3 regions of the Streptomyces sp. NPDC001933 genome follow, and region 2 is predicted to be linked to each of the others. Evidence: riboswitches for the same ligand, from Rfam matches in the RefSeq annotation. Region 2 holds a riboswitch; each other region holds the start of a gene.
The links. Region 2 has a riboswitch for cyclic di-AMP ahead of ACFYY7_RS12485 (transglycosylase SLT domain-containing protein). Riboswitches for the same ligand answer to the same signal wherever they lie in the genome.
Positions count from the first base shown of each region.

Region 1: it holds a riboswitch for cyclic di-AMP, as region 2 does, so the genes downstream of both, ACFYY7_RS31565 (peptidoglycan DD-metalloendopeptidase family protein) here and ACFYY7_RS12485 (transglycosylase SLT domain-containing protein) in region 2, are expected to answer to the same signal.
Region 3: it holds a riboswitch for cyclic di-AMP, as region 2 does, so the genes downstream of both, ACFYY7_RS19075 (transglycosylase family protein) here and ACFYY7_RS12485 (transglycosylase SLT domain-containing protein) in region 2, are expected to answer to the same signal.

Region 1 covers NZ_JBIASS010000015.1:239,564-250,013, reverse strand. Annotated here, with positions in the region: gene ACFYY7_RS31590 (aspartate aminotransferase family protein) at 1-1,221, shown strand, start outside; gene ACFYY7_RS31585 (helix-turn-helix domain-containing protein) at 1,288-1,896, shown strand; gene ACFYY7_RS31580 (DUF6126 family protein) at 1,930-2,097, shown strand; gene ACFYY7_RS31575 (tyrosine-protein phosphatase) at 2,107-2,922, opposite strand; gene ACFYY7_RS31570 (alpha-galactosidase) at 3,148-5,244, shown strand; cyclic di-AMP (ydaO/yuaA leader) riboswitch at 5,542-5,698, shown strand; gene ACFYY7_RS31565 (peptidoglycan DD-metalloendopeptidase family protein) at 5,702-6,616, shown strand; gene ACFYY7_RS31560 (SGNH/GDSL hydrolase family protein) at 6,806-7,648, shown strand; gene ACFYY7_RS31555 (STM4011 family radical SAM protein) at 7,698-8,576, opposite strand; gene ACFYY7_RS31550 (STM4012 family radical SAM protein) at 8,585-9,958, opposite strand; gene ACFYY7_RS31545 (STM4013/SEN3800 family hydrolase) at 9,955-10,450, opposite strand, start outside.
Region 2 covers NZ_JBIASS010000004.1:307,609-318,058, reverse strand. Annotated here, with positions in the region: gene ACFYY7_RS12505 (APC family permease) at 1-756, opposite strand, end outside; gene ACFYY7_RS12500 (hypothetical protein) at 1,105-1,425, shown strand; gene ACFYY7_RS12495 (TetR/AcrR family transcriptional regulator) at 1,438-2,037, opposite strand; gene ACFYY7_RS12490 (FAD-dependent monooxygenase) at 2,125-3,282, shown strand; gene ACFYY7_RS12485 (transglycosylase SLT domain-containing protein) at 3,328-3,822, opposite strand; cyclic di-AMP (ydaO/yuaA leader) riboswitch at 3,827-4,012, opposite strand; gene ACFYY7_RS12480 (ABC-F family ATP-binding cassette domain-containing protein) at 4,543-6,201, shown strand; gene ACFYY7_RS12475 (class I SAM-dependent methyltransferase) at 6,228-7,007, opposite strand; gene ACFYY7_RS12470 (DUF305 domain-containing protein) at 7,179-7,838, opposite strand; gene ACFYY7_RS12465 (hypothetical protein) at 7,942-8,367, opposite strand; gene ACFYY7_RS12460 (heavy metal translocating P-type ATPase) at 8,473-10,450, opposite strand, start outside.
Region 3 covers NZ_JBIASS010000007.1:82,063-92,512, reverse strand. Annotated here, with positions in the region: gene ACFYY7_RS19095 (SurA N-terminal domain-containing protein) at 1-7, shown strand, start outside; gene ACFYY7_RS19090 (nucleoside triphosphate pyrophosphohydrolase) at 54-1,016, shown strand; gene ACFYY7_RS19085 (cytochrome P450) at 1,183-2,508, shown strand; gene ACFYY7_RS19080 (transglycosylase family protein) at 2,614-3,543, shown strand; cyclic di-AMP (ydaO/yuaA leader) riboswitch at 3,843-4,014, shown strand; gene ACFYY7_RS19075 (transglycosylase family protein) at 4,018-4,788, shown strand; gene eno (phosphopyruvate hydratase) at 5,078-6,367, shown strand; gene ACFYY7_RS19065 (septum formation initiator family protein) at 6,483-6,962, shown strand; gene ACFYY7_RS19060 (DUF501 domain-containing protein) at 7,022-7,555, shown strand; gene ACFYY7_RS19055 (exopolyphosphatase) at 7,690-8,631, shown strand; gene ACFYY7_RS19050 (NAD(P)/FAD-dependent oxidoreductase) at 9,113-10,450, shown strand, end outside.

The DNA of each region.
Region 1 (10,450 bases), on a different contig from region 2:
GGCAACGACTACCTCGACATGCTCGCCGGATTCGGGGTGATGGGCCTTGGCCGGCACCATCCCGTCGTACGCAAGGCCCTGCACGACGTCCTGGACGCCTCGCTGGCCGACCTCACCCGCTTCGACTGCCAGCCGCTGCCCGGACTGCTGGCCGAGAAGCTGCTCGCGCACAGCCCGCACCTGGACCGGGTCTTCTTCGGCAACAGCGGCACGGAAGCGGTCGAGACGGCCCTGAAGTTCGCCCGCTATGCCACCGGCAGGCCCAGGATCCTCTACTGCACCCACGCCTTCCACGGGCTGACGACCGGCTCCCTCTCGGTCAACGGGGAGGACGGCTTCCGGGACGGCTTCGCGCCCCTGCTGCCGGACACCGCCATCCCGCTCGGCGATCTCGACGCCCTGCGGCGCGAGCTGAAGCGCGGCGACGTGGCGGCCCTGGTCGTCGAGCCGATCCAGGGCAAGGGCGTCCACGCCGCGCCGCCCGGCTTCCTGCGGGAGGCGCAGGAGCTGCTGCACAAGCACAAGGCCCTGCTCATCGCCGACGAGGTGCAGACCGGCCTCGGCCGGACCGGCGACTTCTACGCGTACCAGCACGAGGAGGGCGTCGAGCCCGATCTGGTCTGTGTCGCCAAGGCCCTCTCCGGCGGCTACGTGCCGGTCGGGGCGACCCTGGGCAAGGACTGGATCTTCCGCCGCGTCTACTCGTCGATGGACCGGGTCCTGGTGCACTCCGCGAGCTTCGGCTCCAACGCCCAGGCGATGGCGGCCGGGCTCGCGGTCCTCGCGGTGATGGAGGACGAGCAGATCGTCGCCCGTGCGCGCCGCACCGGCGATCTGCTGCGCGACCGGCTGACCGCACTGGTCGACCGCTACGAGCTGCTGCACGAGGTGCGCGGGCGCGGGCTGATGACCGGCATCGAGTTCGGCCGGCCGTCCTCGCTCAAGCTGCGCAGCCGCTGGACCATGCTGCAGGCGGCCCGCAAGGGTCTCTTCGCGCAGATGGTGGTGGTGCCGCTGCTCCAGAAGCACCGCATTCTCACCCAGGTCTCGGGGGACCACCTGGAAGTGATCAAGCTGATTCCGCCGCTGGTGATCGACGAGGCGGACGTCGACCGGTTCGTCACGGCGTTCACCGCTGTGATGGACGACGCACACAGCGGAGGTGGGCTGATGTGGGACTTCGGCAGGACACTGGTGAAGCAGGCGGTCGCCAACCGCTGACCCCGGAACTTTTGCCTGAGAGGCAAGAAATTTGCCTCTCAGGCAGGCTCCTGGCCCAATGGGTACATGAATCCTCCAGACGGAGGGGCGGCCGACGAGCTGCCCGGAGTCGCACCACGCCTGCGCGATCTGCGCCGGAGCCGTGGTCTCACCCTGGAGACCGCCGCTCAGCGGGCCGGGCTCTCGCCCGCCCATCTCTCCCGGCTCGAAACGGGCCGTCGCCAGCCCTCGCTGCCGATGCTGCTCGGTCTTGCCAGGATCTACGGTACGACGGTCTCCGAACTGCTCGGCGAGAAGCCCCCGGAACGTGACGCGATCATCCGCGGCGGGAAGTTCGAGGGGGCCGAGGCGGACGGCTGGATGTACCGGCAGGCCGGCGGTTCCGGCCGGGCGATGCAGGCGCTCCGCGTCCGGGTCCCGCAGGCCGCGCAGAGCGATCTCGTGCGCGTCCACCCCGGCGAGGAATGGCTGTATGTGCTCGCCGGACACCTGAGGGTCTGGCTCGGGGAGACCGTGCACGACCTCGCCCCCGGCGACAGCGCGCACTTCGACTCGCTCACGCCGCACCGGATCACGGCCGTCGACCGCGACGGTGCCGAGCTGCTCTTCGTCCACACCCTGTTGCAGAGCCCCGCCGCCGAGCTGTGCCTCGGCAGCGGTATCCACCGTCGCTGAGACCGGCTCCTCCGGTCGCCAGAGAGGACCGTCATGTCCGATTCAGAGAACTTCGACCCGCTGGGGTCCAGCAAGAACTACGAGGCCCAGGAGCGGAAGTTTCCGCGCGGCGTCGTGATCCGGCTGTTCGCCTACCTCATCGCCGGACACATCGTCGCGGCCTTCCTCTACCTGCTCTTCGCGGTGGCCGGCAAGGGCTGACCGGGCCCGCTACCGTGCCTCGTCCAGGAGCCGGTCGCGCAGCCGGTCCCGGGTCGCGGGGGTGAGCTTCAGACCCTCGGAGAAGTAGCGGTCCGTGCTGCCCCAGGTCTCCTCGATGGTGGCGAACGCCGCCTCCAGGTACTCGGCATGGGCGCCGAACAGCGGGTTCAGCAGTTCCATCACCTCGGCCGACATGCCGTCCGCCGAGGTGTCGCTGCGCTTCACCTTGTAGCGGCGGTGGGCGTCGTTGGACTTCAGGTAGTCGGCCTCGATGGCCTCGCGCTCGACGCCGACGGCGAGCAGCGACACCGCGATCGACAGCCCGGCCCGGTCCTTGCCTGCCGCGCAGTGCATCAGGGCGGGCACGCTGTCCTCGGCCAGGGCGTGCAGCACCCGGCTGTGCTCGGCGGTGCGGTCCCGGATGATCGAGCGGTACGAGGCGACCATCCGGTCCGTCCCCTTTCCGTCGCCGAGAATCGAGCGCAGCTGCTCGACATCGCCGTTGCGGACCATGTGCCAGAACTGCGAGCCGTCCGCCGGGTCGGAGAGCGGGATGCTGACATTCCGTACGCCCGGCAGCTCGACGTCCAGCCCGTCGAGCCGGCGGTCGGCCGCGTTGCGGAAGTCGAAGACCGTGTGCAGGCCGAGGCCACCGAGGAACGAGGCGTCCTCGGCGGTGGCGTGCGCGAGGTGACCACTGCGGAAGAGCCGCCCGTGCCGCACCCGACGCCCGTCCACGGTGGGCAGCCCGCCCACGTCGCGGAAGTTGCGGACACCCGCCAGCTCGGGTTCCGTCGACGGGATCTGCGGCAACTGCTGCGTCACGGTGACTCCTGGAGTGTCTGATGCCGGCGCGAGTCGCAGGCAAGGCCACTCCCGCGACGATACGACATTGATTCTTCAGGCAATCATCTCGTCCTTTCCCTGTCGACACTCGGGCGAACTCCGGTTCTCCCGCAGCGAATCCGCCCGGCCAATTCCTCACCGGGCCGTTGCCCGCACTCGACCGATGGTCGATGATGTGCGGAACTGTTCGAATGTGGGGATGCGATGATCGAGACGGACGCAACCGGCCGGACCTGGCTGCTCACCGGGGCGAGCAGCAGCTACGCACTGCGACTGACGGAGCAGGACGAGCTCGTCCATCTGCACTGGGGGCCGAGGATCGGCCGTGCGGCGGCCGAGGCGCTGGCCGCCGCACCGGAGCTGCCCTTCAGGGCCTTCGAGTCCCACCTCGACGGCCGGGAGGAGTATCCGGTGGAGGGCGGGCCCAGGTTCGTCCGCCCGGCCCTCTCGGTGCGGACCCCCGAGGTCCGGGGTACCGAGTGGGCCTTCGGCGCGGCCGAGGCGGACGGGGACGAGCTGCGGATCGGCTTCACCGACTCGGTGCACCGGCTCGCCCTGACCCTGCACTACCGGATGCGGGACGACTCCGACGTCGTGGAGCGCTGGGCCACCGTCGCCCACGCCGGACCGGACGGCCCGCCGCTGGAACTGCTGCGCGCCGACGCGGCCGCCTGGTCGCTGCCGGCCCGCGACGGCTGGCGGCTGAGCCGGCTGCACGGGCGCTGGGCGGCGGAATCTCGGCTCGCACGGGCGGAGCTGATCCCCGGCGAGAGCGTCATCTCCAGCAGGCGGGGCCACACCGGCCACCAGTTCCTGCCCTGGGTCGCGCTGGACGCCGACGGCGCCGCGACCGAGGAGAGCGGCGAGGTGTACGGCTGCGCCCTCGGCTGGTCCGGGTCGTGGCGGATCTCCGTGCAGCGGCTGCCCGACGGGCTCGTACAGATCACCGGAGGCGCCGGCTACGACGACTCCGGACTGCTGCGGCTGGCGCCGGGGGAGTCGTACACCACTCCCGTCTTCGCCGGTCTGTGGAGCGGGGAGGGGTTCGGCGGGGCGAGCCGCGCCTGGCACGCCTGGCAGCTGGCCCATGTGATCCCGGACGCGGCGAACCTGCGGCCGGTGCTCTACAACTCCTGGGAGGCGACGGGCTTCGACATCTCGCTGGACCAGCAGCGGGCCCTTGCCGAGCGGGCCGCGGCGATGGGCGTCGAGCTGTTCGTCGTGGACGACGCGTGGTTCGGGCAGCGGACCAGCGACCGGGCCGGGCTCGGTGACTGGACACCGAATCCGGACCGCTTCCCCGGCGGGCTGAAGCCGCTCGCCGACGAAGTTCACGGGCTCGGCATGCAGTTCGGTATCTGGGTCGAGCCGGAAATGGTCAATGCCGACAGTGATCTCTATCGCGCGCATCCCGACTGGGTGCAGCACTTCCCCGGGCGGGCGCGGACGGAGTACCGCAACCAGCTGGTGCTCAATCTGGCCCGCCCCGATGTGCAGGAATATCTCTGGGAACAGCTGGACACACTGCTCACCGAAACTCCCGTCGACTATGTGAAATGGGATTTCAACCGCTGCTTCACCGACGCGGGCTGGCCGGGCGAGGAGTACCCGCAGAAACTCTGGATCGAGCATGTGGACGCCTTGTACGTGCTGATCGACCGGCTCAGGGCCGCGCATCCCACGGTCGCGTTCGAGTCCTGCTCGGGCGGCGGGGGCCGGATCGACCTGGGAATCCTGTCCCGTACGGACCAGGTGTGGACCTCCGACAACACCGACCCGCTCGACCGTCTCGCCATCCAGGAGGGTTTCGGGCACATCCACCCGGCCCGGGTGATGGCCGCCTGGGTCACCGACAGCCCGAACGACCAGCTCAACGGCAGGGTCAGCTCGCTGCGCTTCCGTTTCGTGAGTGCGATGGCCGGTGTGCTCGGGGTCGGTGGGGACCTCACCGAGTGGAGCGAGGCGGAGCTGGCGGAGGCGCGGACCTGGGTGGACCTCTACAAGGAGATCCGGCCGGTCGTGCAGCTGGGTGAGCTGTACCGGCTGCGTGCGCCGCGCGGCTCACTGAGCGCGGTCCAGTACGTCCACGGGGACGACGCCGTGGTCCTGATGTGGCTGGAGGCGCAGCGGTACGGGGAACGGCCACCGGTCCTGCGGCTGCGCGGACTCGACCCCGCGGCGACGTACACCTGCCTGGACACGGGGGCGGTGCACCACGGTTCGGCGCTGCTGCACCAGGGGCTGCACACCGGACTCCGGGGTGATCTCGACGCCCGGGTGCTGAGGCTCCGACAGGGATGATGGGCGGCATATGTCCGTAATAGGGGTATTTGCCCGAACATGGCCTGCTTATAAGGGACATGGGGGGTGCCTCGTGAGCGGGATCATATCCGTGACGGTGTGTGGCGACGGGGGAGTCGGGTAATCCGTGCGCCGCGCGGAAAGCCAAGATCCTTAATCCACGGAGTGTGACCGGAATTCCGCGCCGATTTCCCCGGCGCGGATTCCGGTGTGGAACCCGTGGCTTGTTCTCGTCGTCCCGACTCGCTTACGGTCACCGTCAATCCGGTCGGACCGCCTAATCCTGCCGCCGTCCGGAATTCACATCCACTCATCGCGTGGCAGGAGCGGGGGAACCAGGTAAGCCGCCGACCGGAGAAATCCGGCCGGCTCGGGGTGAAGTCGCGCTCAGCGCGGCCGGGCATCTCCAGCCCGAACCCGACAGCTCACCTCGCAGGCGCCGGAGAGGAAACAGACCATGCCCATATCGGGTAAGCACCGTCGTCCGAAGGTCAGCACCATCGCCCGTGGCGTCGCCGCGGTGAGCGCCGGCGGCGCCGTCGTCGCACTGCCGCTGCTCGGTGCCACCGGTGCCCAGGCCGCCCCGGCCGCCGCGCCGCAGTCGGCCGCCGCCACGCAGGCCGCCCCGGCCGCGCAGAAGCAGGCCGCCACCACGACGTACTCCGTCGTCTCCGGCGACTACCTGTCGAAGATCGCCGCCGAGCACCAGATCAAGGGCGGCTGGCAGAAGCTGTACCAGGACAACCGCAAGGTCGTCGGCGAGGACCCCAGCCTGATCTTCCCGGGCATGAAGCTGACCCTCGGCGTCAAGGCCTCCGGCAACGCAGCGCCCACCGGCGCCGGCACCGGCTCGGCCCTCCCGTCGAAGGCGCCCTCGGTGGTCGTCGAGAGGTCCGCCCCGGCCAAGCCCTCCGCCGCCCCGGAGTCCAAGGCCCCGGCCTCCGCCCCGGCCGCCCAGAGCAACGGCTCCGGCTACGTCCACCCGGTCCCCGGTAACCACACCACCAATTACCGCGCCTCCGGCTCCAACTGGTCCAGCGGCAGCCACTCCGGGATCGACTTCCCCGTCGCCTCCGGCACCAGCGTGAAGTCCATCACCTCCGGCACCGTCGTCACCGCCGGCTGGGGTGGCGCGTACGGCAACCAGGTCGTCGTCAAGCACGCCGACGGCCACTACTCGCAGTACGGCCACCTGTCCTCCGCCTCCGTCTCGGTGGGCCAGGCCGTGAGCGCCGGTCAGCAGATCGGCCTCTCCGGCTCCACCGGCAACTCCACCGGCCCGCACCTGCACTTCGAGGTCCGCACGGGCCCGGCGTACGGCTCGGACATCGACCCGATCGCCTTCCTGGCCTCGCACGGCATCTACGTCTGAGCCGAACGGCCGGGCAGCTGAGCGACAGAGCATGACCTGAGCAACACGGAAGGGGCGGTGCGCGGCGGCGCATCGCCCCTTCTGCTTATTCCCCCTTTACCAAAAACTGACCGGGTGGTCTATCTCACCACCCGTCAACCCTTTATTACGGTCGCGTAGGTCACATTCGGCGGTGCAGGATAAGCGTTTGTGGCAGACGATTCGAGAAAAAACCAACGTGGCGTCAACAACCGACAGGGCGTCATCGGGTCGTACGCGGCGATTGGCGACAGCTTCACCGAGGGAGTCGGCGACCCCGGCCCGGACGGGACCTTCGTCGGCTGGGCGGACCGATTCGCGGTACTTCTCGCGGACCAGCTACCGGACCCCGATACGACGGGCACGGAAGGCTCCGCGCACGGCAATTTCAGGTACGCCAATCTCGCCGTACGCGGACGCCTCCTCGACCAGATCGTCGAGGAGCAGGTGCCGCGCGCCAAGGAGCTCGCACCCGACCTGGTGAGCTTCTGCGCGGGCGGCAACGACATCATCCGGCCGGGCACCGACCCCGACGACGTGGCCGAGCGCTTCGAGCGCGCGGTCGCCGAGCTGACCGGGGCGGTCGGCACGGTCATGGTCACCACCGGCTTCGACACCCGTGGCGTTCCCGTGCTGCGCCATCTGCGCGGCAAGATCGCCACCTACACCGCCCATGTGCGGGCCATCGCCGACCGCTACGACTGCCCGGTCCTGGACCTGTGGTCGCTGCGGTCCGTCCAGGACCGGCGCGCCTGGGACGACGACAGGCTCCACCTGTCGCCCGAGGGACACACCAGGGTCGCGCTGCGCGCCGCCCAGGTCCTCGGCATCGACGTACCGGCCGACCCCGACCAGGAATGGCCCCCGCAGGCACAGCGCGGCACCCTCGAAGTACGGCGCGACGACATCCACTGGGCGCGCGAGTACCTGGTTCCGTGGATCGGCCGGCGGCTGCGCGGCGAGTCCTCCGGCGACCACGTCGAAGCGAAGCGCCCGGACCTCCTGCCGCTCTAGACGGCAGTCCGGGTCCGTGGTGCCGTCGCTCGGCCGACCCGCCTGAACCTCAGGCCGGTCCGGCGAGCGACGGCAGCACAGCCGCCGGGATCCGCTCCAGCACACCGCCCGCGAAGACGTCGTACAGCGGAAGCGTCTCCAGGTGCACGTACCCGATGTGGCAGTCGCAGACCGCCAGCGGACAGGCGCGCGGACCGAGCGCCCGCCGGTAGCTCCCGTCGTAGAGATTGCCCAGCTCCGCCGGTACGAAATGGCAGCGGCGCACGGTGCCGTCACCGTCCACCGAGATGACCGACTCACCGGTCCGGCAGGGCAGCCCGGCCGACCGGTGCGGATGCCGGCTGTACGGGAAGAGCGGGTCGATGGCCGTCCAGCGGTCCGCCTCCTCGTCCGTGTACGTGTGCCCCTCCGCCGCGTTCACCCAGAGATAGACCTCGTCCGGCAGTGCGGCGCGCAGACGTCGCGCCTCGTCGAGATGGTCGTCGAGCCCGACCACACCGACGCTGTGGCGGATGCCGAGCGCGGTCAGCTCCCGGCACTTGTCGAGGAACCGCTCGTACGGTGTCTGCCCCGGGTGGTACGTGCACCACAGCGCGATCTTCTCGCGGCCCGCCCCACCTGCCTCGGCCAGCCACCCCGTACGGCTGCTGATGTTGGTCTGGATCGCGACCCGGCGGATGTGCGGCAGCTGCGCCAGCTCGACCAGGGCACGGCGGTACCAGGAGCGGACCAGGCCCTCGCCCCACGGCGTGAACAGGACCGAGATCCGGTCGCCGGTCTGCGCCGCGGCCCACGCCGTGAACCGCTCCAGCGCGGCCCGGTCGGCGCGCAGCTGCTCCCGGCTGTCGCGCCGCTTGGCGAACGGGCAGTACGGACAGTCGTAGTCGCACGAGGAGAGCGGCCCGCGGTAGAGGATCGTCAGGTCCATCGGCGCACTCACTTCAGTTCGTACGCGGCCATCGCGGCGCGTACCCCGGGGGAGAAGAGATCCGGGCCCAGCGCGTCGGAGTGGGCCAGGCCTTCGGTGGAGAGCCGCAGCCGTCCGGACGCCCCGGCCGACGCGTCGAGCCAGCCGCGCGCCTCGAACCGGGCCAGCTCAAGGGGGAAGTCGTCGGCCGGCGAGGTGCCGAACCGCTCCCGGTAGTCGGCCAGCGGCAGCCCCTCGGCCTGGAGCACCGACTGAAGCAGGTGGCGCCGGCGAGCCTCGTCGCCGTCGACGTACCGTCCGACCTCCGCGTGCGAGAAGTTCTCGGTGGCGGTGTAGCCGTCGATGATCGCCCGCACCTCCCGCATCTCCACCGCGTAGTCGAAGGAGTAGTGCAGTTTCGTGGTGTACGAACGGGCTCCGCACCCCAGGCCGATCATGCCGTCGGTCTGGCAGGCGTAGTCGTCGGGCCCGTCCGTCCGCGGGGCGTCGGCGCGGCGGAACATCCGCATCGACACCTGCTCGTAGCCATGGGCCAGTAGGTGGTCCCGGCCCGCGCGGTACAGCCGAAGCCGCTGCTCGTCCCAGGCCGCGTCCGACGCATCTGCCGCGGCCTCGCTGTCGGCACCGAGCCGGCCCAGCCCGGTCAGGGGGCGCACGTACAGAGGATAGAGGTACAGCTCCTCCGGCCGCCAGCCGAGCGCCGCGTCCAGCGAGGTGCGCCAGCTCTCCTCGGTCTGCCCGTCGATGCCGTAGATCAGGTCGATGTTGAGGACCGGGATGCGGGCGTCACGTATCCGGTCCAGCGCCGCCTCCACATCGGCACGGCGCTGCGGGCGCACGGCGGCCCGCGCCTCGGCCTCGACGAAGCTCTGCACCCCGATGCTGATCCTGGTCGTCCCGCGGTCGGCGAGGACGGCCAGCCGGTCGGCCGTCGCGGTCGACGGCGACGTCTCGACCGAGAGCGGAACGGACCGCAGGTCGGCCCCCATCCGCTTCTCCGCGATGTCGCAGAGCCGCTCAAGCTCCGCCGCGGTCAGGAACGTGGGCGTACCCCCGCCGAACGCCGCCGCGGCGAACCGCACCGGACCGTCGTCGCCCAGTGCGTCCCGGACCGCGGCGGCCTGCCGGTCCAGCGCGTCGAGGTACCGGGTCGTCAGCTCGCCTGGGGCACCGATCCGGGTGAACAGATTGCAGAAGCCGCAGCGGACCTCGCAGAACGGGATGTGCAGGTAGAGCGAGAGCGCGTCCTTGCGCTCGGCCGCCCACAGCTCGCGCAGCTCCGGCCGGTCGGCGAGCGGCCGGTAGGCGGTCTTGTGCGGGTAGGCGTACACATAGCTCTGGTACGGCCGGACGGCCGGTGCGGCGGTCGTGGTGCGGCTCATGGTGCGGTGGCCCCCGGTTCCAGGAAGAAGTGCGCGTACGGAACGGTCCAGACGGACTCGTGACCGAGCCGGTGCCCGGTGTATCCGTCGTCCCCGTACGCCGTGCCGTGGTCCGAGCAGACGATGGCGAAGCAGCGGCGGCGGCTGCTCGCGGCGGCGAAGAGCCTGCCGATGTGGGCGTCGACGTACTCCAGGGCGGCGGCGTGGGTGGCGCGGGAGTCGCCCGCCTCGCGGGTGGCCCCCGGCCGGTGGAACCAGTTGGGCTGGTGCAGGGCGGACACATTGACGAAGAGGAACAGCCGCTGCTCCGCCGGGAGTCCGGCGACGACCTGCTCGGCACGGGTCACCTGGGCCTCGAAGGAGGTGGGGGACGCCACGCCGAACTCCGGCTCCCAGTGGCTCTCCTGGAACATGTCCGGCAGTACGGAACCGAGCGGCGGCTGCCGGTTGAAGAAGCCGACACCGCCGATGCACACCGTGCGGTAGCCCACC
Region 2 (10,450 bases):
GAGGGTGGCGAGCACGGTGCGGGCCACGTTGCGCCGCGGGTTCTCCAGCTCCTCCGAGAGGTAGACGGCCGTGGAGAAGCCCTGGGTGATGAAGAGCGCGATGGCGAGCCCGGAGACCACCATCATCGCGGTGACGGTCGAACTCCCGCCGCCCGACGAGGCGACCGAGCCGTGCACCAGTGCCGAGGCGCCGCGCTCGGAGTGCGCGAAGCCGAGCACGGCGACGACGGCCGCCGCGATCACTTCGAGGACGAGGAAGATGCCGGTGATCCACGCGTTGGCACGCAGGTCCAACAGACCGGCGAGGGTGGCGAGCACCATGACGCCGGCGCCCGCGACGGAGGCCGGGATGTGCACGACGGGAGCGAGGTAGTCGGCCGTTCCCATGGCGATGACCGGGGGCACGATCATCACGACCAGCAGCGAGAGCACGAAGACGAGCCACCCGGCGAGCCGCCCCGCCATGGTCGACACCATGGCGTACTCACCCCCGGCGCTCGGAATGAGCGTGCCCAGTTCCGAGTAGCAGAAGGCGACCGCGATACAGAGCAGCGAGCCGATGGCGATGGTGAGGGCGGTGTACGTGCCGAGGCTGGAGAACAGGTCCGGTACGACCACGAAGAGGGTCGATGCGGGCGTCACGCAGGAGAGCGTGAGCAGTGTTCCGCCCACGACGCCGATGGAACGCTTGAGCTTCTGTGGAGTGGGGCCGGTCGCTGGTGCGAGCGCCTGGGGAGCGCTGAGCGTTTCGGTCATCGTGCGGTTCCGATCGACAGGTGCGGTGTTCGAGCACGGGAGCGCTATCGCCTCCAGACGAGGACGTGGTGAGTGGTTTCGTCGCTCCCAGCGCGACATGCAATCCTGACGTGATCCGCAGGTCAATAGGTGTTCACCTTCGGAATTCGTTGCCCCGAGGGGGCGATTCGACGATTTGGCGCTAACAACGCGTCAATGCATGAGGATCGGTGGGTGCGGGAACCGCAGCCGGGCCCGGTGGAAAGTTTCGCCCATTTCCAGCATCCGGAAGGGCGGGGCTGCCTGACCGGGACCGAAGCGCGGGGCTCACGGGTCGCGCAACCGCTGTCGTGGTGCCAGCCTGGAGTCATGGCTTGGGCGTCGTGGACGACTTGCGGTGTGTTCTCGGGACGCGGTGGCGTGCTCACGGACGAGGTCGGTGTGCTGTCCGGAGACCTGACCGTTCACACGACCTGGGCGGATGACTCGGCCCAGGTCACTGTGCAGTACACCGGTGCGATCGACTGGTTCACCATGTCGGGCAGCCCGGTGCGGTGCTGTTCGGAGGAGGACAGCCGCAGCCTGCACGCCGCGGCGGTGCAGGCTGTCCGGGGCGGGGAGGCGGCGACCGTTCCCGTACTGCCCCGCCGCGAACCACGGCGGCAGGCGGCGGAACCCGCCCAGGAGTGACGGAGCCCGGCATCACCCCGGGGCGTCGCGGCCACACCCCTCATCGGAGCCTGAGTCACGGAGGGCTGCGGCAACCAGCCCCGAGATATCGTCCCTCGGTACTCCCCCGCCGCCCACCAGCCGGTCGAAGACCAGCCCGTCCACACAGGCCAGCAGCGTGAGCGTGCGGCTCTCGGCGTCGGCCACCCCCCGCGCACGCAGGAAAGCCCGCACTGCCTCACGAGCCGCGTTCTCCCGCGGCACAAGAATCTCGCGCAGCTCCGGGTGGCGCACGCTCTCGACCGCGCACGCGTAGCGGGCGAGCGACCGCTGCCGCCCCGTTCCGGTCAGCCGCCGCTCGACGAAACCGGCGAGCCCGTCCGTCAGTTCACCGGCGTCGCGCATCACCGGCGCCCGCTCGCCGGCCGCCTGGAGTTCCGCCTGGTCGTGCGCGACGAGCCGTCTGACGAGCGCGGTGAGCAGGGCCTGACGGGTGCGGAAGTACGCCGAGGTGGTGCCGGGCGGCAGCTCGGCCGCCCGGTCCACGGCCCGGTGGGTCAGGCCCCGCATCCCCTCCTCGGCCAGCACCTGGATGGCGGCATCGGCCAGGACGGTCCGTCGATCTGTGCTCATGCCCCCTTTCTACACCTGTAGAGACGGCGTAGTACGCTCCTTCTACAGCTGTAGAAGGTCGGGGCAGGGCGCGAGGAGGGACTCGGCATGGGTAACGGTGCGGTGGTTGTCGGCGGCGGCATCGGCGGGCTGGCCGCCGCGATCGGGCTCCGGCTCGTCGGCTGGGAGGTGACGGTCGTCGAACGTGCCCGCACCCTCGACGACGCGGGCGCGGGCATCTCCCTGCACGCCAACGGCTTGCGCGCGCTGGACGCCCTCGGTGTCGGCGCGGCAGTGCGCGCGGCCGCGCGGCCCCAGTACACCGGTGGCACCCGCACCCCGGACGGCCGCCTGCTGGCGCGCATGGACGGTGCCGCGCTGGAACGCGAGCTGGGGACCCCGATCGTGGGCATCCCCCGGACCGGGCTGCACCGCCTGCTGCGCGCGGCCCTGCCTCCCGAGTCCCTGGTCATCGGGGCCGAGGTGACGTCCGTCGACCGGTCCGACGCCTCGCGGGTGCGGCTGGCCGCCGGTGACACCCGGCTGGAGGCGGATCTGGTCGTGGCCGCCGACGGGATCGGCAGCCGGTTGCGCGGCCTGCTCTTCCCGGGGCACCCCGGTCCGGCCCACAGCGGCTCGACGGTGCTGCGCGCCATCACCGAGTCGCCGGTCGACCTGCGTACCGACTTCGAGCTGACCTGGGGACCGGGGGCCGAGTTCGGTCACATCGCCTTCGCCGACGGCAGGGCCGAGTGGCACGCGGTGCTCAACGCTCCCGCCGGTGTGCGCCATCGGGACCCGTTGGCGGAGGTCCGCCGCCGGTTCGACGGCTGGCACGACCCCATTCCCGCCCTGCTGGCGGCGACCCGGCCCGATGCCGTCCTGCACCATGACGTCCACGAGCTGGTCGTCCCGCTTCCCTCCTACGTGGTGGGCCGGGTGGCACTGCTCGGTGATGCCGCGCACGCCATGACCCCGAATCTCGGCCAGGGGGCCTGCCAGGCACTGGAGGACGCGGCAACACTGGCCGCCGCGCTGTCCGGCGAAGCGACCGTCGAGTCGGCGCTCGGCCGCTACGACGCGGAGCGCCGGCCCCGCAGCCAGTCGGTCGCGCGGGCCGCGCGGCAGGCCGGCCGGATGGGCCAGCAGCTGTCCCACCCGGCGGCCGTCGCGCTGCGCAACGCGGCGTTGCGTCTCGCACCGTCCCGTGTCACGGTCCGCACGATCCTCCGCCACGCCGACTGGACACCCCCGAGGCTGGGCTGACCTCGGGACGGAGCACCCGGCCGTGCGGCGGCGGTGTCGCGTACGTCAGTAGGCCCCGAAGACGTTGTCGATGGAGCCGTACCTGGCGGCCGCGTAATTGCACGCTGCCGTGATGTTGGCGACCGGGTCGTAGCTGTCCATCGAGGTCCCGGGCACGTGGTAGGCCCGGAACGTCGGATCGATGATCTGGAGGAGACCCTTGGACGGCGTCCCGGCGGCGGCGTTCGAGTCCCAGTTGTTGATGGCCCGGGGGTTGCCGGACGACTCGCGCATGATGTTGCGGTGGATGCTGTCGTAGCTGCCCGGGATGTTGTGCTCGGCCATGACGGCCAGCGACTCCTTGATCCAGCCGTCCAGATCGTTGGTGTACGTCGCGGACTGCGCAGCCGGTGCGGTGGCGGCGAACTGCGCCGGAGCCGCCGAGGCTGTGTGGGCACCGAGCAGCGGCAGCAGGAGGGCGGCGGCGCCGGTGCCCACGGCGATGAAACCGCGGGTCAGCGGGGTGGACTTGCGACGACGGTACGTACCCGTTGCGGACATGGTGGATTCCTCTCCGTCGCCTGCGAGGTGAGCTGTCGGGTTCAGGCTGGAGATGCCTGGCCGCACACGATCGCGGCTTCACCCCGAGCCGTTCCGGATTCCGGACCGGCGGCTTACCTGGGTTCCCCGCTCCTGCCGTACATGGGTGGTCGGATGGCCGGACGGCGGCAGGATTCGGCGTTCCGTCCGGATTGACGGTGACCGTAGGCGAGAAAAGCCGAACGGGACAAGACCCCAATTTCCGAATGCAATTCACCCACAAGATCGATTAACGGGAATTTCGGTAATCCACCTCACACCGCAGGACCCACTCCCCTTGCGCGGAAAGGGAACCGGTTCACGGGACGCGGCATCCCGCGGGCTGAACGTGACTCGCGCCACGAATTCACAAAAGCGGGCATTTCACCCAGCGACCGCCAAGGCCCGGTGACATTGCCTTTCCGCCCCCTGGTCGTTACAGTTTCGATGTCCTGTTGTCTCCGATTGAGGTGGACGTTGCGCATCTGAGGTTCGCGAACATCACGCCGTACGGCTTTGCCCGTACGCCCGTCACGCAGTAGCAGTGCTGCGCACTGCCCGTGACCCCGCGTGGATGCGACCTCGGTGCATGAGCCGTCCCTCGATCTTCAGGACCGCCGTATCTCCTTCCGCTGCCCGGTCGCCGCGTGGTGCTCGCATACGAAGCCCCCTTCACTGCGCTTGCGAATGCGAGGAACACCCATGGCGACACCCACCACCCCCCACGCCTCCCTCACCTGCTCGGCCCTGACCTTCCGGTGGCCGGACGGCACCACCGTCCTCGACGGGCTCTCGCTCAGCATCGGCCGGGGGCGCGTCGGGCTCGTCGGCACCAACGGTGCGGGCAAGTCCACCCTGCTACGACTGCTCGCCGGTCAACTGCGCCCGTCCCAGGGGTCGGTGACCGTCGGCGGCAGTCTCGCCCACCTTCCGCAGAACATCACCCTCGACACCACACTTCGGGTGGACCGGGCCCTGGGCATCGCCGAGCAGCGCAATGCGCTGCGCGCCATCGAGGCCGGGAATGTCGACGAGAAACACTTCGAGACGATCGGCGACGACTGGGACGTCGAGGAACGGGCCCTGGCGACACTGGGATCGCTCGGCCTCGGCGACATCGAACTCGACCGCACCTTGGGGCAGTTGTCCGGAGGGGAGACCGTTCTGCTCCGGCTGGCCGCGCTGCTGCTGGAACGCCCCGACGTCCTGCTCCTGGACGAGCCCACCAACAACCTCGATGTGTTCGCGCGCCGCAGGCTCTACGAAGCCGTCGACTCCTGGCGCTCGGGCGTACTGGTCGTGGTCAGCCACGACCGGGAACTGCTGGAGCGCGTCGACCGCATCGCCGAACTGCGCACCGGTTCGGTGAACTGGTACGGCGGCGGCTGGTCGGCGTACGAGGAGGCCGTGGCAGCCGAACAGGAGGCCGCCGGGCGGATGTTGCGGGCGGCGGAGGCCGATGTGCGCCGCCAGAAGCGTGAACTGCAGGAGACCCAGGTGAAGCTGGCCCGGCGCCAGAAGAACGGCCGGAAGGCGGAGGCCGAGGGCGGCCTCCCGAAGATCCTGGCGGGCCGCCGGAAGCGATCGGCACAGGAGTCGGCGGGCAGGCTTCGCGGCGTCCACGAGGAGCGTCTCGGCGAGGCGCGCGAACGCCGGGAGGAGGCCGCCGACGCGATCCGCGACGACGCCGAGATCCGCGTGAGCCTCCCGCACACGGCGGTGCCCACCGGGCGCACCGTGCTGAGCCTGAACGGGCTGCGCCCCCGGTTCGGCAGGCTGCGCGAGGGAACGCTCCAGGTGAACGGGCCGGAGCGCATCGCGCTCGTCGGCCGCAACGGCGCCGGTAAGACGACGCTGCTGCGCACGCTCACCGGTGAGCTGGCCCCGTTGTCCGGCGATGCCAAAACCTTCGTACCGGCGCGGTTCCTACCGCAGCGGCTCGATGTGCTGGACGACGGACTGAGTGTCGCGGCGAACGTGGCCCGGATGGCGCCCGGCGTCACCGACAACCACATCCGCGCCCAGCTCGCACGCTTCCTCTTCCAGGGCAAGCGCGCGGAACAGCCGGCGGGCACACTGTCGGGCGGCGAACGCTTCCGTGCCGCCCTCGCGGCGACGATGCTCGCCGCACCGGCCCCGCAGCTGCTGATGATGGACGAACCGACCAACAACCTCGACATCGCCAGTGTGCGACAGCTGACCGGTGCGCTCGACTCCTACGAGGGCGCACTCCTGATCGCCAGTCACGACCTGGCCTTCCTCGAATCGGTCGGTGTCACCAGGTGGCTGCTGGTCGGGGAGGAGCTGCGGGAGACCGGCGCGGAGGAGGTGGCCGAACTGCTGCGCGCCCCGATCGGTTGATGGCGGGGCTGTCGGCCTCGTGCGCCTCACAGCCGCCGGACGCGCAGCACGCCGGTCAGCATCGGGAGGGTGAATTCGCCGCGGGCGGTCTCAGGCCTGCTTGCGAGGAAGGCGCGGATCCGGCCCAGCAAGGCCTCTCGCTCCTCTGCCGGCATGACGAGCACCCCCGCCCGCGTCGCGATGGTCGCGACGAGGGAGTCGGCGGTGCGGTGCTGCCCGTGCGGGAACCCGGTCTGCTCCGGGGAGCCGAACCGGGCGGCCTCGCCGGTCTTGGGGAGGTGCATGTCCGCCGTCTCGGCGCGCCAGCTGGTGGGCGTGTCCCTCGGGCCGATGGCCGCGCTCCCGCCGACCCGTGCCAGCCCGGCAACCCACTCGACCCGGTCGTCCATCAGGTTCCACAGGCCGGCCAGGATGCCGCCGGGTGCGAGGACCCTGGCGATCTCGGGTCCCGCGACGGCCATGTCGAACCAGTGCATGGCGTTGCCGGCCAGCACGGCATCGACGGAGGCGTCCGGCAGCGGGATCGACTCGGCGCTGCCCTGCAGGGCACGGACGGCCGGAAGCGAACGGCGCAGCTCGGCCAGCATCGCCGGGTCGGGCTCGACCGCGATCACTTCGGCACCCATCGCGGCCAGGGTGGCGGTGAGTTTGCCGGTTCCGGCGCCGAGGTCGAGCACGCGTGGGCCGGGCGCGGGTTCAAGCGCCCAGCCCACCGCGTCCTGGACGTAGTCCGGGCGGTGCTCGGCGTACGCGACCGCCGCCGTGCCGAACGACGAGGCGTGAAGCAACTGTTCGTCACGATCCATGCGGTCACGCTAACCGCGCTGTCGGCGGGTCGGCCATCCCCTTGCCGCAAGTCCGGCAGCGGCGCCGGAGGCCGCCGGCCGAACGGCTGTCTGTGGGACGTGCCCGTACCGGCCGGACCGGGAGAAGGGGTGCGGGCCTTCGTACGCCGGCGGCCCGCACCCCTGCCGGGGTCAGAGCCTGTCGATGATCTTGTTCATCTGCTCGATCTCGGCGGTCTGGGCCGTGACGACGGCACCGGCGAGCTTCTTCGCGTCGGCGTTGTCGCCGTTCTTCTGCTCGTCCTCGGCCATGGTGACGGCGCCCTGGTGGTGCCCGATCATGAGCTGGGCGAACTTCTTGTCGAAGTCCTTGCCCTTGGCGGCCGCCAGATCACTCATGTCCTTGCCGGACATCATTCCGGGCATCGCCGAGCCGTGATCCATCCCGGGCATGGCACCCATCGAGGACGAGGGCAGCGGCTTGCCCCACGACTTCAGCCAGCCCTTCATCGTGTCGATCTCGGGGTCCTGGGCCTTCTCGATCGCGGTGGCCAGCTTCTTGATCTCGGGGTCGGCAGCGCGGCCGTCGGCCAGCTTCGCCATCTCGATGGCCTGCTCGTGGTGCGGAATCATCTGCTGCGCGAACTCCACGTCGGCGTCGTTGAACCCGGCGCCGGGGGTGGCCGGTGCGGAGGCGCCGGCCGAGCCGTGGGCCATGCCGGGCATGGACGAACCGTCGGACTTCGAGCCGTCGGAGGAGCCGCAGGCGGTCAATGCCAGAGCGAGGGCGGCGACGGTGCCGGCGGCCGCGAGGGTGCGACGGCGGGCGGCGGAGCAGCGGGAAGCGGACATCAGAGGTTCTTTCCAGGTGGTTGCGCCACGTCCGTGGCGCGCGGATGGGGCAGGTTCGTCCAACCGGTCCGACCTCGAAGGGCCGTGGACCGGCGGATCCCTGTCACGTCCGCGCGATGCACACCTGGAGCAGCAGCCCCCTGCCGGCCGACGGCGGTCCCCGCCGGGCCGGTCCGCGTACAGCCGTACGGCGCCCGGAGAGTGCCTGAACCGCCACGAGCGCCAGGCCCAGCGACATCAGCAGCGGCAGCACCCGGTCACGGGCATGGGTGAATACGCACGACTCGCCGTTCATCGCGGGCATGGCTGCAGCCACCTGAGCGGAACCGTGCCCGGCCCCCATGGCCGAGTGGCCGGCGGTCGCCTGCATGGACCCTGGCGCGGGTGCGGCCGCCGTGACGGTCATCGCGTCGTGGCAGCCCTCCGCGGCGCTCGCGGGCGCTCCGTGCATGAGGAACAGCCCGAGCAGGACGGCACAGAGCACGAGCAGCCGGGACGTTCCCGGTGCGCGTGTCCGTCCGCGTTCCACGGCTGCCTCGATTGCTCGCTCGTACAGGTCGACGGGTCCTGCGGTGCTTGCCAGACGATACCCCCACCGGGTTTCCCGTTCCGTACTGCCCCGTCCGCCCCGGGCTCAGTGGTCGCGCTCGGCGCGCGTCCAGGCGGCGTCGCGGAGCAGGCGCAGGCCGTTGAGGCCGACGATGACGGTGGAGCCCTCGTGCCCGGCGACGCCCAGCGGGAGCGGCAGCGTGCCGGCCAGGTCCCAGACGACGAGGCCGGTGATGAAGACGGCCGCGATCACCAGGTTCTGCACGACGAGGCGGCGGCATCGCCGCGAGAGCGCCACGGCGGTGGGGACGGTGGCGAGTTCGTCGCGGACGACGACGGCGTCGGCGGTCTCCAGGGCCAGGTCGGAGCCGGCCCTGCCCATGGCGATGCCCGTGTGCGCCGCGGCCAGGGCCGGGGCGTCGTTCACACCGTCCCCGACCACCAGCACCTTCCGCCCGGCGCTCTCCATCGCCTTGACCGCGTGCACCTTGTCCTGCGGCAGCAGACCGGCCCGGACGTCATCGATGCCGACCTCGGCAGCGAGACGGGCGGCGGCACGTGGGTTGTCCCCGGTGACCAGCACCGGTGTGCTGCCGGTGAGTCGAGCGAGGCGGGCGACGGTGGAACGGGCGTCGGTGCGCAGCCGGTCGGCGATGCCCAGGACGCCCACGGGCGTGCCGTCGAGCACGACGAGGGCGGCGGTGCGGCCGTCCTCCTCCACTTGTACGGCGAGTTCGGCGGCGGCCCCGGCCTCGGCCTCGCCGGTACGAACGTCCAGCAGGCGGGCCGGGCTGCCGACGGCGACCTTGCGGCCGTCCACGGTGGCGGTGACGCCGGTGCCCGGGGCGGAGGTGAAGTCCGCCACCGGTGGCAGGGCGAGACCGCGGGTCCGGGCGGCCTCGGTGACCGCGCGGGCGAGGGGGTGTTCGCTGGGATGCTCGGCCGCCGCCGCCAGCGTGAGCAGGGCGTCCTCGGTCAGGCCCGAGGACACGAGTGGACGGATGTCGGTGACGCGTGGGGTGCCTTCGGTCAGGGTGCCGGTCTTGTCGAGTGCGACGGCGTCGATCAGACCGAGACGTTCCATCACCACGGCGGACTTGATGAGCACCCCGTGCCGTCCGGCATTGGCGATCGCGGACAGCAGCGGCGGCATCGTGGCCAGCACCACGGCGCACGGCGAGGCCACGATCATGAAGGTCATCGCCCGGAGCAGTGTCGGCTGCAGTGCCGCGCCGAAGGCCAGGGGCACGGCGAACAGCGCGACGGTGGCGGCCACCATGCCGATCGAGTAGCGCTGTTCGACCTTCTCGATGAACAACTGAGTGGGGGCCTTCGTCCCCGATGCCTCCTCGACCATGGCGACGATCCGGGCGATCACCGAATCGGACGGGTCGCGCTCCACGGTCACCCGCAGCGCCCCGGTGCCGTTCAGGGTTCCCGCGAAGACCTCGTCGCCGGGTTCCTTGGCCACCGGCAGCGGCTCACCGGTGATGGTTGCCTGGTCCACGTCGCTCGCCCCGTCGAGCACCCGGCCGTCGGCCCCGACGCGTTCGCCGGGGCGTACCAGGATCACGTCCCCGACCGTCAACTCCTCCGTGGGCACGGTCTCTTCGGCACCCGCTTCGCCGAGCCGGGTGGCCTTGGCGGGTGCCAGGTCGAGCAGTCCGCGTACCGAGTCCGCCGTCCGCGCGGTGGCGAACGCCTCCAGGGCGCCCGAGGTGGCGAAGATGACGATGAGCAGGGCGCCGTCCAGCACCTGTCCGATCGCCGCCGCGCCGAGAGCAGCGACGACCATCAGCAGGTCGACGTCGAGCGTTTTCTCCCGGAGCGCCTTCAGCCCTTCCCAGCCCGGCTCCCAGCCACCGGTGACGTACGTCAGCGCGTACAGCGGGCCCCATGTCCACCACGGGGCGCCGAGCAGTTGCAGGGGCAGCGCGGCCAGGAACAGCAGCAGCGCGGCCCCGGCCCAGCGGGCCTCCGGAAGGGCCAGGATCCGGGTGCGCCGCCCAGGGCCTCCCGTTCGGACCGGGCCGGCTGGCGCGACCGGGCGGGTGAGGGTGGAA
Region 3 (10,450 bases), on a different contig from region 2:
GGCCTGACCGGCCGCGGAAGGGGCGGCGGGAGCGACCGGAGTAGATTCGAACGGTGAATGCTGAAGACCCCGGCCGTATCGTTCTGCTCACCGCCAGCCACCGCGTCGCGCCCGGACTCCTGTCCTGGCCCGCCTGGCAGGCACTGCACGCCGCCGACCGGGTGCTCTGCGCCGAGCCGGACCACCCGCAGCTGCCGTATCTGCGCGAGGCGGGCGTCACCGTCGAGCATGCCGCGCCCGCCGCGCAGGAACTCGTCGACGACTGTGCGGGCGGCCGGTCCGTCGTCGTCCTCGCGGGCGGCGAGGGCGATCAGCCGCTGACCGACGGGCTCGCCAGGCTCGCCGGTTCGGGCCGGGTGCGGATGCCGGACCTGGAGCTGCTGCCCGGTTCGTACGACCTGCCGGGCGCCCGGCTCCTCGATCTGGTCCAGGTCATGGACCGGATCAGGGTCGAATGCCCGTGGACCTCGCAGAAGACCCACGAGGGCCTCGCCAAGTACGCCATCGAGGAGGCGTACGAACTCGTCGAGGCGATCGAGGACGGCGACCGCGACGAGCTGCGCGAGGAACTCGGCGACGTGCTCCTCCAGGTCGTCTTCCACGCCAGGATCGCCGAGGAGGACGAGGAGGAGCCGTTCTCCGTCGACGACGTGGCCGCGACCCTCGTCGAGAAGCTGATCCACCGCCACCCGCACGTCTTCGGCGACGAGAGCGCCGAGACTCCGGAGGACGTCCACGCGCACTGGCTGCGCACCAAGGCCATCGAGAAGCAGCGCGACTCGGTCACCGACGGGGTCCCGCTCGGGCAGCCCGGCCTGGCGCTGGCGGCGAAGCTGGCCGGCCGGGTCCGTACCGCGAAGCTCGACGTGCCGCTCCCCACCGGCGACGGCATCGGCTACGAGCTCCTCGCCCTCGCCGTACGCGCCGAGCAGGACGGCATCGACCCCGAGGCCGCCCTGCGGGCCGCGGGCCGCGCCTACCGGGACGCCATCAGGGCGGCGGAGGGCAACGAGTAGCACCGGGGGCGACGCCTGGCGGCGGAGGACAACGAGTAGCGCCGGAGGGCGACGCCTGGCGCCGGAGTGGGCCGAGCAGCGCCGGAGGGCGACGGGAACCGCCGGCGGGGACGAGTACGCCGGAGGGCGGGGGATGGCGCCCGGGGGCGGCGGATAACGTCGGGGGGTGAACCACAGCCCCGCCGACCGCCCCGCCGACAGTCCCGCCGATGCGCCCGCCGCCTGCCCCGCCGGCGGCCCCGAACTCTTCACCTGGGAGTTCGCCACCGACCCGTACCCGGCCTACGCCTGGCTGCGGGAGCACAGCCCCGTGCACCGGACCGCGCTGCCCAGCGGCGTCGAGGCGTGGCTCGTGACCAGGTACGCGGACGCGCGGCAGGCGCTCGCCGACACCCGGCTCTCCAAGAACCCGGCGCACCACGCCGAGCCGGCGCACGCCAAGGGGAAGACGGGCATCCCGGGAGAGCGCAAGGCGGAGCTGATGACGCATCTGCTGAACATCGACCCGCCGGACCACACCCGGCTGCGCCGCCTCGTCTCCAAGGCGTTCACCCCGCGCCGGGTCGCCGAGTTCGCACCGCGCGTACAGGAACTGACGGACCGCCTCATCGACCGCTTCATCGCGGAGGGGAAGGCGGACCTCATCCACGACTTCGCCTTCCCGCTCCCCATCTACGCGATCTGCGACCTGCTCGGCGTCCCGCGCGAGGACCAGGACGACTTCCGGGACTGGGCGGGCATGATGATCCGCCACGGCGGCGGTCCGCGCGGCGGGGTGGCCAGGTCGGTGAAGAAGATGCGCGGCTATCTCGCCGAGCTGATCCACCGCAAGCGGGAGAACCCCGGGGACGATCTGATCTCCGGGCTGATCCGCGCCAGCGACCACGGCGAGCACCTCACCGAGAACGAGGCCGCGGCCATGGCCTTCATCCTGCTCTTCGCCGGATTCGAGACCACGGTCAACCTCATCGGCAACGGGGTCTACGCCCTGCTGCGCAACCCCGCGCAGCGCGAACGGCTCCAGCTCTCCCTGGACGCGGGGGAGAGCGGGCTGCTGGAGACCGGCATCGAGGAACTGCTGCGGTACGACGGCCCGGTGGAACTGGCCACCTGGCGGTTCGCCACCGAACCGCTGACGCTCGGCGGACAGGACATCGCGGCCGGGGACCCGGTACTCGTGGTGCTCGCCGCGGCCGACCGCGACCCGGAGCGTTTCGAGGACCCCGACACGCTCGACCTCGCACGGCGTGACAATCAGCACCTCGGATACGGGCACGGCATCCACTACTGCCTGGGTGCGCCGCTCGCCCGGCTGGAGGGACAGACCGCGCTCGCCACGCTCCTGAACCGCCTTCCGGACCTGCGACTTGCGGTGGAACATACCGATTTGCGGTGGCGTGGCGGGCTCATCATGCGCGGACTCCGCACGCTTCCCGTGGAGTTCACCCCGGGGTCCGCCCACGCAGAAAGTGACGCACCGTCAACTCTGTGACTTTCACGTGATCTGCGCTGCATCGACTTGTGACTCCCGTTCGAACCCGGCTAGGTTCACCGTTCGACTCACCAGTCACACGTCAGCTACCCGGAAGGCAACCCCATGGGCTCCGCGAACGGCAAACACCGTCGCCCCCGTCAGGCACCCGCCATCGTCGTCGCCGCGGGCGTGACCGGATCGGCCATCGCCATCCCGCTGCTCGGCGCGTCCGGTGCCCACGCGGCCGACGCCACGACCTGGGACCGGGTGGCCGAGTGCGAGAGCGGCGGCGCGTGGAGCGCCGACTTCGGGAACGGCTACTACGGCGGCCTCCAGTTCTCGCAGGAGACCTGGAAGGCGTACGGCGGTGAGGCGTACGCGGAGCGCGCCGACCTCGCCAGCCGGGCGCAGCAGATAGAGGTGGCCGAGAAGGTGCTGGACGACCGGGGCCCGCGGGCCTGGCCCAGCTGCGCGGTCATCTCCGGTCTGGCCGTGGACGGGACGCTGCCGGGCGTGGACCCGGGCTCGGTGCCCGCCGACGACCCGGCCGGGAGCGGGAAGCCGGCTGACGACGCGTCGGCGGACCCGTCGGGCGACGCCACGCCGTCCGGGAGCGCCTCGGACGGTACGGACGGCGCGGACGGCTCGGAGGGGTCCGGCAAGCCGTCGGGGAAGACCTCGCCGTCCCCGAAGCCCTCGGCCTCGACCACCCCGTCCTCCGGAGCGCCCGCCTCGCCCGACGCGTCCAGCGGCAAGGGCGGCAAGCACCGCGGCGCGCCGGCCGCCGAGAAGGGGCGTGGCGCGGACGCCGACGGCCGCGAGTCGGGCCGTCACGCATCGCGCGGCGGCAAGGACGCGCGCGACACGGCCGCCCCGGCCGCCGACGGCACGTACACCGTCCACGCCGGCGACAACCTCTGGTCGATTGCTGACGCACAGAAGGTTCCCGGCGGCTGGCCCGCGCTCTACGAGGCCAACAAGGCTGCCGTCGGCGCCGACCCGGACCTCATCCTCCCTGGCCAGAGCCTCGATCTCGATGTGAAGGCCAAGTGAGGGAAGTCTGATAATCGACTAAAAGAGCCCCAAAAAGTGGGCCAGTTCAGGGACCTATGTCCGCTTATGCGTAAGTGAGACATGGGTCTCTTTGCGTCAACTGGCGTGTCGCGTCCGGGGGCCCTTCCGCATCGCGTCCCACCTGCGGAAACGACGGTTCTTCAGATGCAAGTAAGGGTTTATTGTCCGATGTGTCCGTCTTTGAATGTGGGGGTTGCGTATGTTTACGGTCGGAACCGCTCGCACCGCGGGCCCCGTCGACCGTCACGCCGAATCCTGCCGTCGGTCGAAGGGAACAGACGCGTAAAGCGCCGTAGGCAGGAGCGGGGGACCCAGGTAAGCGCCGGGCCCGATCGTCGAAAGACGCATCAGGACCGGCTTGGGGTGAAGTCGCGTGCTAGGACGTGCGACCGGGCAACTCACTTGGCCCGAACCCGACAGCTCACCTCGTAGGCGTCGGTGAGGAGAAGTTCCATGCTGCTTTCCAGCAAGGGCAAGCACCGCCGCCCGTCCAAGGCCGTCCGCATCGCCACGCTCGCCGGTGTCGCCGGTGCCGCAGTCGCCGTGCCCCTGATGGGCGCGACCGGCGCCTCCGCCGCCTCCGTCGCCACCTGGGACGCCGTCGCCCAGTGCGAGTCCGGTGGCAACTGGTCCATCAACACCGGCAACGGCTACTACGGCGGTCTGCAGTTCTCGCAGTCCAGCTGGGCCGCCGCCGGCGGTACGCAGTACGCCCCGCGCGCCGACCTGGCCACCAAGGCCCAGCAGATCGCCACCGCCGAGAAGCTCCTCGACATGCAGGGCCCCGGTGCCTGGGGCTGCGCCGGCGCCGGCAACCTGACCAACGACGGCGTCGACCCGGGCGTCGACACCGGCTCGTCCTCGAACTCCTCCTCCAATTCGACCGCGAGCTCCGGCGCCTCCGAGCAGCAGAGCGCCCCGGCCGCCCCGAAGCAGCAGGCCCAGCCGAAGCAGGCCGAGCGCACCGAGGCCCCCGCCGCCTCCCGCTCGGACCGCACCACCGCCCCGCAGGCCGAGTCGAAGAAGACCGTCACCACGCCGACCGGCGAGAAGGTCAAGAAGGGCGACGGCGAGTACAAGGTCGTCTCCGGCGACTCGCTGAGCAAGATCGCCGCCGACCACAAGGTCAAGGGCGGCTGGCAGAAGCTGTTCGAGCTGAACAAGGACATCGTCAAGGACGCCGACCTGATCTACCCGGGTCAGCAGCTGCACCTGACGAAGTAGTCGCGGCTCGCTCCTCCCCGAGTACCACCCCGGCCCGGCGCGCATTCCCCCGTATGCGCCCGGCCGGGGTGCTGCCGTTCGCGCTCGGGGGAGCGGCGGACCGTTCAACTGTTGTAGTTACTGACCGGTAAAAATCTGACAGTTTGTCCGGTAATGTGTGCCCCCGGGTCCTTTTTCGTCCCAGGGGTCGGGCGGTCGGCCGACTGATCGGGCCGGGCCGGTTAGGCTCTTGTCGCAAGGCCAAAGCGACCCTGCACAACCAGCGTCATATCCCAGAAGGAGATGCCTCGTGCCGTCCATCGACGTCGTCGTAGCCCGGGAAATCCTCGACTCCCGCGGAAACCCCACGGTCGAGGTAGAGGTCGGCCTCGACGACGGCAGCACGGGCCGTGCTGCCGTTCCGTCAGGCGCCTCCACCGGTGCGTTCGAGGCCATTGAGCTTCGCGACGGTGACCCCAACCGCTACCAGGGCAAGGGCGTCGAGAAGGCCGTCCTCGCCGTGATCGAGCAGATCGGCCCGGAGCTCGTCGGCTACGACGCCACCGAGCAGCGGCTGATCGACCAGGCGATGTTCGACCTGGACGCCACCGAGAACAAGGGCTCGCTCGGCGCCAACGCCATCCTCGGCGTCTCGCTGGCCGTCGCCCACGCCGCGTCCGAGGCCTCGGACCTGCCGCTCTTCCGCTACCTCGGCGGCCCGAACGCGCACCTGCTGCCCGTTCCGATGATGAACATCCTCAACGGCGGTTCGCACGCCGACTCCAACGTGGACATCCAGGAGTTCATGATCGCGCCGATCGGCGCGGAGTCCTTCTCCGAGGCGCTGCGCTGGGGTGCCGAGGTCTACCACACGCTGAAGAAGGTCCTGAAGACCAAGGGCCTGTCGACCGGTCTCGGCGACGAGGGCGGCTTCGCGCCGAACCTGGAGTCCAACCGCGCCGCCCTCGACCTCATCCTCGAGGCCATCAAGGAGGCCGGCTACGTCCCGGGCAAGGACATCGCGCTCGCGCTCGACGTCGCCGCGTCCGAGTTCTACAAGGACGGCAAGTACGAGTTCGAGGGCAAGGCCCGCTCGGCCGCCGAGATGACCGAGTACTACGAGGAGCTCGTCTCCGCGTACCCGCTGGTCTCCATCGAGGACCCGCTGTACGAGGACGACTGGGCCGGCTGGAAGGTCATCACCGACAAGCTCGGCGCCAAGGTGCAGATCGTCGGCGACGACCTCTTCGTCACCAACCCGGAGCGCCTGGCCCGCGGCATCGAGGAGGGCTCCGCCAACGCCCTGCTCGTCAAGGTCAACCAGATCGGCTCGCTGACCGAGACCCTGGACGCCGTCGAGCTGGCCCAGCGCAACGGCTTCAAGTGCATGATGTCCCACCGCTCCGGCGAGACCGAGGACGTCACCATCGCCGACCTCGCGGTCGCGGTGAACTGCGGCCAGATCAAGACCGGCGCCCCGGCCCGCTCGGACCGCGTCGCCAAGTACAACCAGCTGCTGCGCATCGAGGAGATCCTCGACGACGCCGCGGTGTACGCGGGCCGCTCGGCGTTCCCGCGGTTTCGCTCTGCGAACCAGTAAGCACAGCAAGGGCTGACAAGCCCGGCGGGGGTCGTGTGCCCCGGCCTCCGTCCGTCCCCGCACTCGGTCCCGTACCGTGTGCGGGGACGGACGTGCGTAGTGGGGAGGCGGGGACATGGCCGCGAAGGACCGGGACCGGTTCTCCACCGCGACCCGGCTGCGACTGCTCGGCGAGCAGACCGCGGCCCGCGTCTACCGGTCCCAGAACCGCCGCCAGGCCCGCCGCTCACGGCTCACCGGCCGGGCGGCCTTCCTCGCGCTCGTGGTCTGCTCGCTGGTGGTCGCGCTCGCGTACCCGATGCGGCAGTACGTCTCGCAGCGGGACGAGATCGCCGACCAGGAGCGCCTCGCGCAGGAGGCCAAGGCCCGTACCGAGGAGCTGCGCGACGAGAAGGCGCGCCTGCAGGACGACGCGTACATCCGGCAGCTGGCCCGTACGCACCTGCACTACCTTCTTCCCGGGGAGACCAGTTACACCGTGATCGACCCCGACGCGGTCAAGGAGCGCGAGGGCAGGACGGACGAGTCCGGCCGGCCGTGGCACTCCAACCTCTGGGACGGCGTGGACAGCGCCGACCGCGACGACCGCGACTGACTTTCTCCATCCATCTGCAGAACCGCAGTTCGAGCAGCCCGATCAGAACCTAGGCAGGCATGGAAACGCCCCCTCCCCAGACCGAGTCCACCGCGCCCACCGAGGCGGACATCGCCGCGTTCCAGCAGCAGCTGGGCCGTCCGCCGCGCGGTCTGCGCGCGATCGCGCACCGCTGCCCGTGCGGCAACCCGGACGTGGTCGAGACGCAGCCCCGGCTGGAGGACGGTACGCCGTTCCCGACGACGTACTACCTGACGTGCCCGCGTGCCGCGTCCGCGATCGGCACGCTGGAGGCGAACGGGGTCATGAAGGAGATGACCGAGCGCCTCGGTACGGACCCCGAGCTGGCCGCCGCGTACCGGGCCGCGCACGAGGACTACATCGCACGGCGCGACGCGATCGAGGTGCTGGAGGGCTTTCCGAGCGCGGGAGGCATGCCGGACCGGGTGAAGTGCCTGCACGTTCTGGTGGGGCACTCGCTGGCCGCGGGGCCGGGGGTGAATCCGCTGGGCGACGAGGCGATCGCGATGCTGCCGGAGTGGTGGCGCAAGGGGCCGTGCGTTTCGCCGTGCGGCGCGCCGGACGAGGACTGACCGTTCGTTCCCCGGGGGCTCCGCCCCCGGACCCCTGCTCCTCGATCGCCGGAGGGGCTTGAATGGCTCCTCGTCCCCGGAGGGGCTTGAACTGCTCCCCGATCGCCGGAGGGGCTTGATTGTGGGAGTGCTTCATGACTCGCGTGGCTGCCATCGACTGCGGCACCAACTCCATCCGTCTGCTCGTCGCCGACGCCGACCCGTCCACCGGTGAGCTCGTCGAGCTCGACCGGCGGATGGAGATCGTCCGGCTCGGGCAGGGCGTCGACCGTACCGGGCGGCTCGCTCCCGAGGCGCTGGAGCGGACGTTCGCGGCCTGCCGGCAGTACGCGACGGTGATCAAGGAGCACGGGGCGCAGCGGCTCCGCTTCGTCGCCACCTCCGCCTCCCGCGACGCGGAGAACCGGGACGACTTCGTCCGGGGGGTGCTGGAGATCCTGGGCGTCGAGCCCGAGGTGATCAGCGGTGACCAGGAGGCGGAGTTCTCCTTCACCGGAGCCACCAAGGAACTCGCGGGCCGCGACCACCTCGCCGAGCCGTATCTCGTCGTGGACATCGGCGGCGGCTCCACCGAGTTCGTCGTCGGCGACGACCACGTACGGGCCGCGCGCTCCGTCGACATCGGCTGCGTACGGATGACCGAGCGGCACCTGGTGCACGACGGTGTCGTCACCGACCCGCCGACCGACGCCCAGGTCGCCGCGATCCGGGCCGACATCGACGCCGCCCTCGACCTCGCCGAGGAGAGCGTGCCGCTCACCGGGGCCGCCACCCTCGTCGGCCTCGCCGGGACGGTCACCACGGTCGCCGCGATCGCCCTGGGGCTCGACGCGTACGACTCCGAGGCGATCCACCACTCCCGGATCTCCTTCGATCAGGTCCAGGAGATCACCGGACGGCTCCTCGGCTCCACCCACGCCGAGCGGGCCGCGATGGGCGCGATGCACCCGGGACGGGTCGATGTGATCACGTCCGGTGCGCTGATCCTGCTCGCCGTGATGGAGCGGACCGGGGCCCGTGAGGTCGTCGTCAGCGAGCACGACATCCTCGACGGGATCGGCTGGTCGATCGCCTAGGGGACAGGCACCGGAAGGGCCTGGAAGGGCCTGGAAGGGGCTGGAAGGGGCTGGCGGGGGCGCTCCGCGCGGAGCGCTCACGCGTACCTTGGCCTGCACCTTTGAGCTCTCGTGGGCCACCCGGGGGGTGGTTTCCGGGACACGCCGCGACGAAGTTCGTGAACTTCTTCACAAGGAATTCGGCTCTGTGGAGGGCGGTTCTGCTCCGGATGGGCATCCGGGGCCGCCCGCAAGGTTGTTGCGAGGTCGTGCGGGAGTGTTCCGGACGTGTTGCCGACAGGTGAACCGGAGCGGTGGTTCGGTCCGTCCGGAGGGCCAAGGGCCAGCTCACAAGCGGTGAACAACGTTCGCCGTCACGCCGTGGTTCCCCTGCGTCGCCATGACCTCGGTCACGTGGGCGGCGAAGTGTAGCAGAAGGTGGACACATGCTTGTGAAGGGGCTCACGAGCATGCCCTCCGAGGGGGGTGGATACTCGATGGCATGAGCACCACGGAGCGTCCCAGGATCCTCGTAGTAGGCGGTGGGTACGTAGGCCTGTACGCAGCTCGGCGCATCCTCAAGAAGATGCGCTACGGAGAGGCGACCGTCACGGTCGTCGACCCCCGGTCGTACATGACCTACCAGCCCTTCCTCCCCGAAGCTGCTGCCGGCAGCATCTCGCCTCGGCATGTCGTCGTCCCGCTGCGACGCGTCCTGCCCAAGGCCGAGGTTCTCACCGGCCGAGTCACGACCATCGACCAGGACCGCAAGGTCGCCACGGTCGCGCCGCTCGTCGGCGAGGCCTACGAGCTGCCCTTCGACTACCTGGTCATCGCGATGGGCGCGGTCTCCCGCACCTTCCCGATCCCCGGCCTCGCCGAACAGGGCATCGGCATGAAGGGCATCGAGGAGGCCATCGGCCTGCGCAACCACGTCCTCGAGCAGCTGGACAAGGCCGACTCGACGACCGACGAGGACGTCCGCCGCAGGGCGCTGACGTTCGTCTTCGTGGGCGGCGGCTTCGCCGGCGCGGAGACCATCGGCGAGGTCGAGGACATGGCCCGTGACGCGGCGAAGTACTACACGAACGTGAAGCGCGAGGACATGCGCTTCATCCTCGTCGACGCCGCCGACAAGATCCTTCCCGAGGTCGGACCGAAGCTGGGCACCTGGGGCCGGGAGCACCTGGAATCCCGTGGTGTCGAGGTCTTCCTCTCGACCTCCATGGACTCCTGCGTCGACGGTCACGTCGTCCTGAAGAACGGCCTCGAGGTCGACTCCAACACCATCGTGTGGACGGCCGGCGTGAAGCCGAACCCGGCGCTGGCCCGCTTCGGCCTGCCGCTCGGTCCGCGCGGTCACGTGGACACCTCCGAGAAGCTCCAGGTGCAGGGCACCGACTACATCTGGGCCGCGGGCGACAACGCCCAGGTTCCGGACATGATCGGCCGCCGGGCCGGTAACCCGAACGCCTGGTGCCCGCCCAACGCCCAGCACGCGCTGCGGCAGGCCAAGGTCCTCGGCGACAACGTCATCTCCGGCATGCGGGGCTTCCCGCAGAAGGAGTACAGCCACGCCAACAAGGGTGCCGTCGCCGGTCTGGGGCTGCACAAGGGCGTCGCGATGATCGTCATGGGCAAGATGAAGATCAAGCTCAAGGGACGCATCGCCTGGTACATGCACCGTGGCTACCACGGCATGGCGATGCCGACCTGGAACCGCAAGATCCGGATCTTCGCCGACTGGACCCTCGCGATGTTCCTCAAGCGCGAGGTCGTCTCGCTCGGCGCCATGGAGACGCCGCGCGAGGAGTTCTACGAGGCCGCCAAGCCGGCCCCG